Regions from separate parts of the Herbiconiux aconitum genome, predicted to be linked through region 1. Evidence: riboswitches for the same ligand, from Rfam matches in the RefSeq annotation. Region 1 holds a riboswitch; the other holds the start of a gene.
What was found. Region 1 has a riboswitch for glycine ahead of gcvT (glycine cleavage system aminomethyltransferase GcvT). Riboswitches for the same ligand answer to the same signal wherever they lie in the genome.

Region 1 (3,399 bases):
CAACGACCGCGCCGGCCGCACCCTCGCCACCGCATTCGTCGGTATGAGCTACACCTGGTGGATGTCGAAGCACACCCGCCACCACGGCAACCCGAACGTGATCGGCAAAGACCCCGACATCGAGATCGACACGGTCTCCTTCATCGAAGAGGATGCCGCGTCGCGCCGAGGCCTGATGGCGTGGCTCACCCGCCGCCAGGGCTACGCGCTGTATCCGCTGCTGCTGCTCGAGGGCCTGAATCTCCACTACCTGTCGTTCAAGACGCTGTTCAGCCGCAAGCCGGTCGAGGGCCGCCGTTTCGAACTCTGGTTCATCGGCATCCGTCTCGTCGCCTATGTCGCCGTCATCTTCTACTTCCTGCCGCTCGGCATGGCGTTCGCCTTCATCGGCGTGCAGCTGGCCGTCTTCGGCCTCTACATGGGTGCGTCCTTCGCCCCCAACCACGTGGGAATGACGATCTTCCCCGCCGGCAGCCGCATCGACTTCCTCAGCAAGCAGGTGCTCTCCTCCCGCAACATCGCGGGCGGCTGGGGCATGACCGTGTTCATGGGCGGGCTCAACCTGCAGGTCGAGCACCACCTGTTCCCGAACATGGCCCGCCCGAACCTGATGAAGGCACGGCCGATCGTGCAGGAGTACTGCGCGACCCACAAGATCCCCTACACGCAGACCTCGCTGCTCGAGGCGCACGTCGCGGTGATCGCCTACATGAACCGGGTGGGCATGCACGCACCCGATCCCTTCGACTGCCCGCTGGTGAACCAGTACCGGGTTCGTCGAAGCTGACGGATATCGTTGTCGGGTGAGAACTCCGCCCACCCGCACCCGTTTCAACGCCCTCGCCGGCGGCCTCGCAGCCGCCGGCGTCGTCGCGCTCCTCGTCGTCGGATCGGCGGGTGCGGCGTCGGCTCATGACGCGCTCCAATCGTCGTCACCGGCGGCCGGAGACTCGCTGACGACCGATCCCGGTGTCGTGACCCTGGATTTCTCTGACGAGCTCCTCACCCTCGGCGAAAGCACCGACGGCTTCGCGATCGAGGTGGTGGACAGCGAGGGGCTGCACCACGAATCCGGATGCCTGTCGGTGCAGGACTCCACAGTCGACACGCCGATCGCGCTCGGGCTCGCGGGCGCCTACGTCGTGCTCTGGCAGGTCGTCTCCTCCGACGGGCACCCGACGTCGGGGCAGTACGAGTTCGACTACGAACCCAGCACGCTCGACGGCGCCCACGACGGCTTGACCGAATCGCCCGCCTGTGGCGACGCATGGGCAGGAGACCCCGACGGCACCCCGACCTCCACTCCCGACGCGGCCGGTCCGGCCCCGGTCGCGACCGCGTCGACACCCGTGCCGACCGCCGACGCCACCGAGGCGACGGTCACGGCGACGGATGCGCCGAGCCCGGCATCCGCTCCCGTCGTGCCGTGGCCCGTCGCCGTGCTCCTCGGTCTCGTGGCTCTCGGGGCCATCGCGGGGATCGTCGTGCTCGCGGTGCGGCGCAGCCGTGGTGGCGGCTACGGCGATCAGTGAGGGGCGCTATGCTCGTTCGCGTAGCACCTTCCAACTGAATACCGCTGGCCACTAGCTCGACGCGGGAGAGCCGCTCCACAATCCGGAACGGCACCGAAGGAGCAATCCTCCCCGATAATCTCTCAGGTCCTCGTACCGCATCGAACTGGCCGCTCTGGAAAGCAGTCCGCAGCATCGACAGCGGCTCGCCCATGGTGAAAGCGTCGCTTGCGGCGTGAAACTCTCAGGCACGATGACAGAGGGGGAGTTCTCAGAGCAGATCTGCACGATTCGACACCGCGCAGTGTGCTCCCGCCACTCGCCGGCCCCGCCTGCGACGAAACCGGAGAACTCATGACCGAATCGACGGATTCCCCTCCCCGCTACTCCCCGCTGCACGCGGTGCACGTCGCCGCCGGCGCCACCTTCACCGACTTCGCCGGCTGGCAGATGCCGGTGCGCTATTCGAGCGACCTCGCCGAACACCACGCGGTGCGGAGCGCGGCCGGCCTCTTCGACCTCTCGCACATGGCCGAGTTCGAGGTGTCCGGCGCTGAGGCCGGGGCGTTCCTCGACCACGCGCTCGCCGGTCGGCTCTCGGCCATCGAGCTCGGTCAGGCGAAGTACTCCCTGCTGTTGGCCCCCGAGGGCGGGATCATCGACGACCTCGTGGTCTATCGCACCGGAGACTCCGACTTCCTCGTCGTGGCCAACGCCTCGAACCACGACCCGGTTGCGGCGGCGCTGGCCGACCGGATCGACGGGTTCGACGCCATGCTGCGCGACACGAGCGACGAGACGGCGCTGATCGCCGTGCAGGGTCCGGGCTCGCGGGCCATCCTCGAGGCGACCGCGGGCTTCGAGGCACCTGGGCTCGACGAGCTGCGCTACTACCGGGCGATCGAGGGCACCTTCCGTGGCGAGCGGGTTCTCGTGGCGCGTACGGGCTACACGGGGGAGGACGGATTCGAGCTGTATGTGCATCCGGATCTCGCCGAAGCCGTGTGGACGGCCGTCGCCGAGGCCGGAGCCGACAAGGGGATCGTGCCCGCAGGGCTCGCCAGCCGCGACACGCTGCGCCTCGAAGCCGGCATGCCGCTCTACGGCCATGAGCTCTCGCTCGAGACCTTCCCGGTGCAGGCCGGACTCGGGCGCGTGCCCGCGATGGCGAAGGCCGCCTTCGTCGGTCGAGAAGCCCTCGAGCAGGGGCCGGCGACGGATGCGCCGGTGCTGGTCGGTCTGGTGGCCGACGGTCGCCGCGCCGCCCGCGCCGACTACGCGATCTACGCCGAGGCCGCCGACGACGCGGCCACGGAGCCGATCGGCGTCGTGACGAGCGGGGCGCTCTCGCCGACGCTCGGGCATCCGATCGCCATGGCCTACGTCGCTCCGCGGTTCGCCGAGCCGGACACGGAGCTCAGCGTCGACATCCGTGGCACCCGCCTCACGTTCCGCACCACGACCCTCCCGTTCTACCGCCGGAAGAAGGACTGACATGACTGACCAGAGCGAACTCCGCTACACCTCCGAGCACGAGTGGGTGCTCGTCGAGGGCAGCGTCGCCACCATCGGCATCACCGCCTACGCGGCAGCGCAGCTCGGCGACATCGTCTACCTCGACCTGCCTGCTGCCGGCACCGTGATCGCCGGCGGAAGCGTCGTGGGCGAGATCGAATCGACCAAGTCGGTGGGCGAGCTCTTCGCCCCTGTCGACGGCACGGTGGTGGAGAAGAACGCCGCCGTCGAAGACGCGCCCGAGCTCGTGAACAGCGATCCGCTGGGCGCAGGGTGGCTGCTCAAGATCGAATTCAGCGAGCTGCCCGAACTGCTCTCGCTCGCCGACTACAACGCCCTGATCGGGGAATGACCACACGATGACCCAACTGCC
Region 2 (3,399 bases), on a different contig from region 1:
GCAGCTTCGACTGCAGCAGGATGCGGGCGTAGGCGGTGCCCGAGCGGGAGATGAGCTTGCGGTAGGCGGGCCAGTTCTTGATGACACCGCCCGGGATCCAGCGGGTTCCGATAGCCATGTCGGCGCCGTTGCGGAGCAGTGCGGTGAGGCGCGGCAGCTCTTCGGGCTGATGCGACCCGTCGGCATCCATCTCCACCACGAAGTCGTAGTCGCGCTGCAGCGCCCAGCGGAAGCCGGCGGCGTACGCGGCGCCCAGACCGTTCTTCTCGGTGCGGTGCATCACGTGGATGCGGGCGTCGTCGGCGGCCAAGTCGTCGGCCAGCTGACCGGTGCCGTCGGGCGAGTTGTCATCGACGATCAGCACCTCGGTGCCGGCCTCTGCGGCGAGAACCCGCTGCGTGACGCCGGCGATCGAGCCGATCTCGTCATAAGTCGGTATCACCACGACAGTTTTCGCCATAGTTTCCTCAATCGGTCAGGTGCTGCCAAGTCTGACGGCGCTCGAAAGCGTATCGATGCTTCCTGTTCATTTTCCCCAGTTACGCTCAGCATTCTCTTGGAAGATACGAAAAGTTCTTATCTCTGGTTTCGTACGTCAGAAACGGTATTCCTTCATGACCAGTGCCCCCGCAACGAGGTCGCGCTTTCGTCTGCTCGCTGTCGAATTCATCCGATTCGGCCTGGTCGGCGGGCTCGGCTTCATCGTGGATGTCGGGGTCTTCAACCTCCTGCGCACGACGGTCATGGACCCGGCGCACATGCACGAGGGGCCGGTGATCGCGAAGCTGATCTCGACCGGCCTGGCCATCCTCGTGAACTGGCTGGGCAACCGGTACTGGACGTTCAAAGAACGCCGCCGCGCCGACATGCTGCGCGAGAGCATCGAGTTCTTCGCCGTGAGCATCATGGGCATGGGCATCGGTCTGGCCTGCCTCTGGTTCTCGCACTACGTGTTGCACTACACCTCGCTCCTGGCCGACAACATCTCGGGCAATGTCATCGGGCTCGTGCTCGGCGCGATCTTCCGCTTCGTGCTCTACCGGGTGTGGGTGTTCGGCGAGCACCGGGTGCGCGTTCCGGATGCGCGGGTCGAGACCGCAGGAAAGACGACCTCGATCTCCTGAGGCCCGTCTGATAGGTTCTGGTTCAGTCAACTGGCAGTATGCAATTGAACAAGCCTTCGAACAGCAGCGGGAGAGTCCGTCCGAGAGCCATCGGTCGGCGCCGTAGGAGCAATTCCTCTCCGGGAAACTCTCAGGCCCATGCACCGCTGCAGTTGGGCGACTCTGGAGAGCGAATCACCGCGGCGCACCCGTTGCGTGTGGTTCCACCGATGGGGCAAGCGGCGATTACCGCGAAATCTCTCAGGTCAGGTACAGAGCGGAGAGGGACACCGTCGGCGCAACAGCGCGCCGCGGGCGAATGGAGTCCCATGACACTCAGCATCTTCGACCTCTTCTCGGTGGGCATCGGCCCGTCCAGTTCGCACACGGTCGGCCCCATGCGCGCCGCGGCCTCGTTCACGAGCTCCCTCGTCGAGGGAGGCGTGCTCGACCGCGTCGAGGGGGTGCGGGTCGACCTGTTCGGTTCGCTGGCGGCAACGGGTGTGGGGCACGGAACGCCGTCGGCCGTGTTGCTCGGTCTCGAGGGACTGCGGCCCGAGACCGTGACACCCGCGCAGATGGACGAAGGACGAGCGCGGATCGCAACGACGTCGACGACTCTGCTCGGTGGGCGCCGGCCGATCCCGTTGTGCGAAGCCGACGTCGTGATGCGACCGCTCACCGTGCTGCCTCAGCACACCAACGCGGTGCGGCTGACGGCCTTCGGCGGTGACGGTGCGGTGCTGGTCGAGGAGACGTACTACTCGGTGGGCGGGGGGTTCGTGGAGCGGGAGCAGGATGGGGGCGCTGGCGGCGCTGGGGGCGCCCTTGGTGTTGCCCCCACCGCAGTACCCTTTCCGTTCCGAACGGCGGGCGAGCTGCTCGGGCACTGCCGCGCGAGCGGACTCAGCTTCGCCGGCGTCATGCTGGCCAACGAGGTGGCACTGGCCGGAGGTGGCGATGCCGCGGCGGGCGACACGGCAGCCGACGATGCGGCAGCCGGGGTGCGGGCCCGGTTGCTGGCCATCCGCGACGTGATGGACGAGTGCGTCGAGACGAGCCTCGGGCGCACCGGCGTGCTCCCGGGCGGGCTCGCGGTGCGGCGCCGGGCGCCGGAGTGGCGGGAGCGCCTGCGGGTGGAAGACCCTCACGGAGCACCCGAGTTCTGGCAGGAGTGGGTGAACCTGGTGGCGCTCGCGGTGAACGAGGAGAACGCATCCGGGGGTCGTGTGGTGACCGCTCCCACGAACGGCGCCGCCGGAATCGTGCCGGCCGTGCTGCACTACGCGCGCACCTATCTGCCGCACCACCTACCGCCGGGGGCGACCGTGCCGGTGCCCGTGACCTCCGACGACGACGTGTGCGTGCGTTTCCTCCTGGCTGCGGCTGCCGTCGGGGTGCTCTACAAGGAGCAGGCCTCGATCTCGGGCGCCGAAGTGGGCTGTCAGGGCGAGGTGGGGTCGGCGTCGTCGATGGCGGCCGCGGGGCTCGCCGAGGTGATGGGCGGCACGCCCGAGCAGGTCGAGAACGCGGCCGAGATCGCGATGGAGCACAACCTCGGGCTCACCTGCGATCCGATCGGCGGGCTGGTGCAGATCCCGTGCATCGAGCGCAACGCCATTGCGGCGTCGAAGGCCATCAATGCGGCGAAGATGGCGCTGTGGGGCGACGGCAGCCATCACGTGAGTCTCGACCAGGTGATCGCCACCATGCGCGAGACCGGCCGCGACATGAGCGACAAGTACAAGGAGACCGCGTTGGGGGGTCTGGCGGTCAACGTCGTGGAGTGCTGACAGGCATCCGGATGCCCGCTGCGGCGCGCACTACTGTGGAAGCGTGAGCTCGGGCGGAACGACCGACGGCGCCAGCTCGCCCCCTCCTCGGCAGCAGACCGGGACCGGGCGCTGGCGGTCGATGGCGCGGGCCACGATGGTGCCGGTGCGCACCTTCCAGGCCAGTGCGCGCACGCCGCTGCTGCAGGTGTTGAAGACCGCGGCCGCCGCCGTCATCGCCTGGGTCGCCTGCTCCTTCATCGCGAGCGACGAACCGCCGATCTTCGGCGCGATCGCCGCCATCCTGGTGGTGCAGCCGAGTGTCAACCAGTCGTTCAGCCGTGCGGTCGAGCGGTCGATCGGCGTCATCGTCGGGGTGGTCGTCGCCTATCTCGTTGCGCTCGTCTTCGGAGCGCCGAGCTGGCTCATCCTGGCCGCCATCGTCATCTCGTTGCTGGTGGGCTGGGCGCTGCGCTTTCCGCCCTCGTCGACCGTGCAGATTCCGATCAGCGCGATGCTCGTGC

Region 2: it holds a riboswitch for glycine, as region 1 does, so the genes downstream of both, N1027_RS00940 (L-serine ammonia-lyase) here and gcvT (glycine cleavage system aminomethyltransferase GcvT) in region 1, are expected to answer to the same signal.

Annotation. Positions count from the first base shown of each region.
Region 1 is NZ_JANLCM010000002.1:303,517-306,915, forward strand. It holds gene N1027_RS12990 (fatty acid desaturase family protein) at 1-787, shown strand, start outside; gene N1027_RS12995 (copper resistance CopC family protein) at 804-1,532, shown strand; glycine riboswitch at 1,585-1,680, shown strand; glycine riboswitch at 1,682-1,778, shown strand; gene gcvT (glycine cleavage system aminomethyltransferase GcvT) at 1,866-3,005, shown strand; gene gcvH (glycine cleavage system protein GcvH) at 3,007-3,378, shown strand; gene gcvP (aminomethyl-transferring glycine dehydrogenase) at 3,386-3,399, shown strand, end outside.
Region 2 is NZ_JANLCM010000001.1:212,740-216,138, reverse strand. It holds gene N1027_RS00950 (polyprenol monophosphomannose synthase) at 1-442, opposite strand, end outside; gene N1027_RS00945 (GtrA family protein) at 615-1,124, shown strand; glycine riboswitch at 1,182-1,280, shown strand; gene N1027_RS00940 (L-serine ammonia-lyase) at 1,433-2,896, shown strand; gene N1027_RS00935 (FUSC family protein) at 2,940-3,399, shown strand, end outside.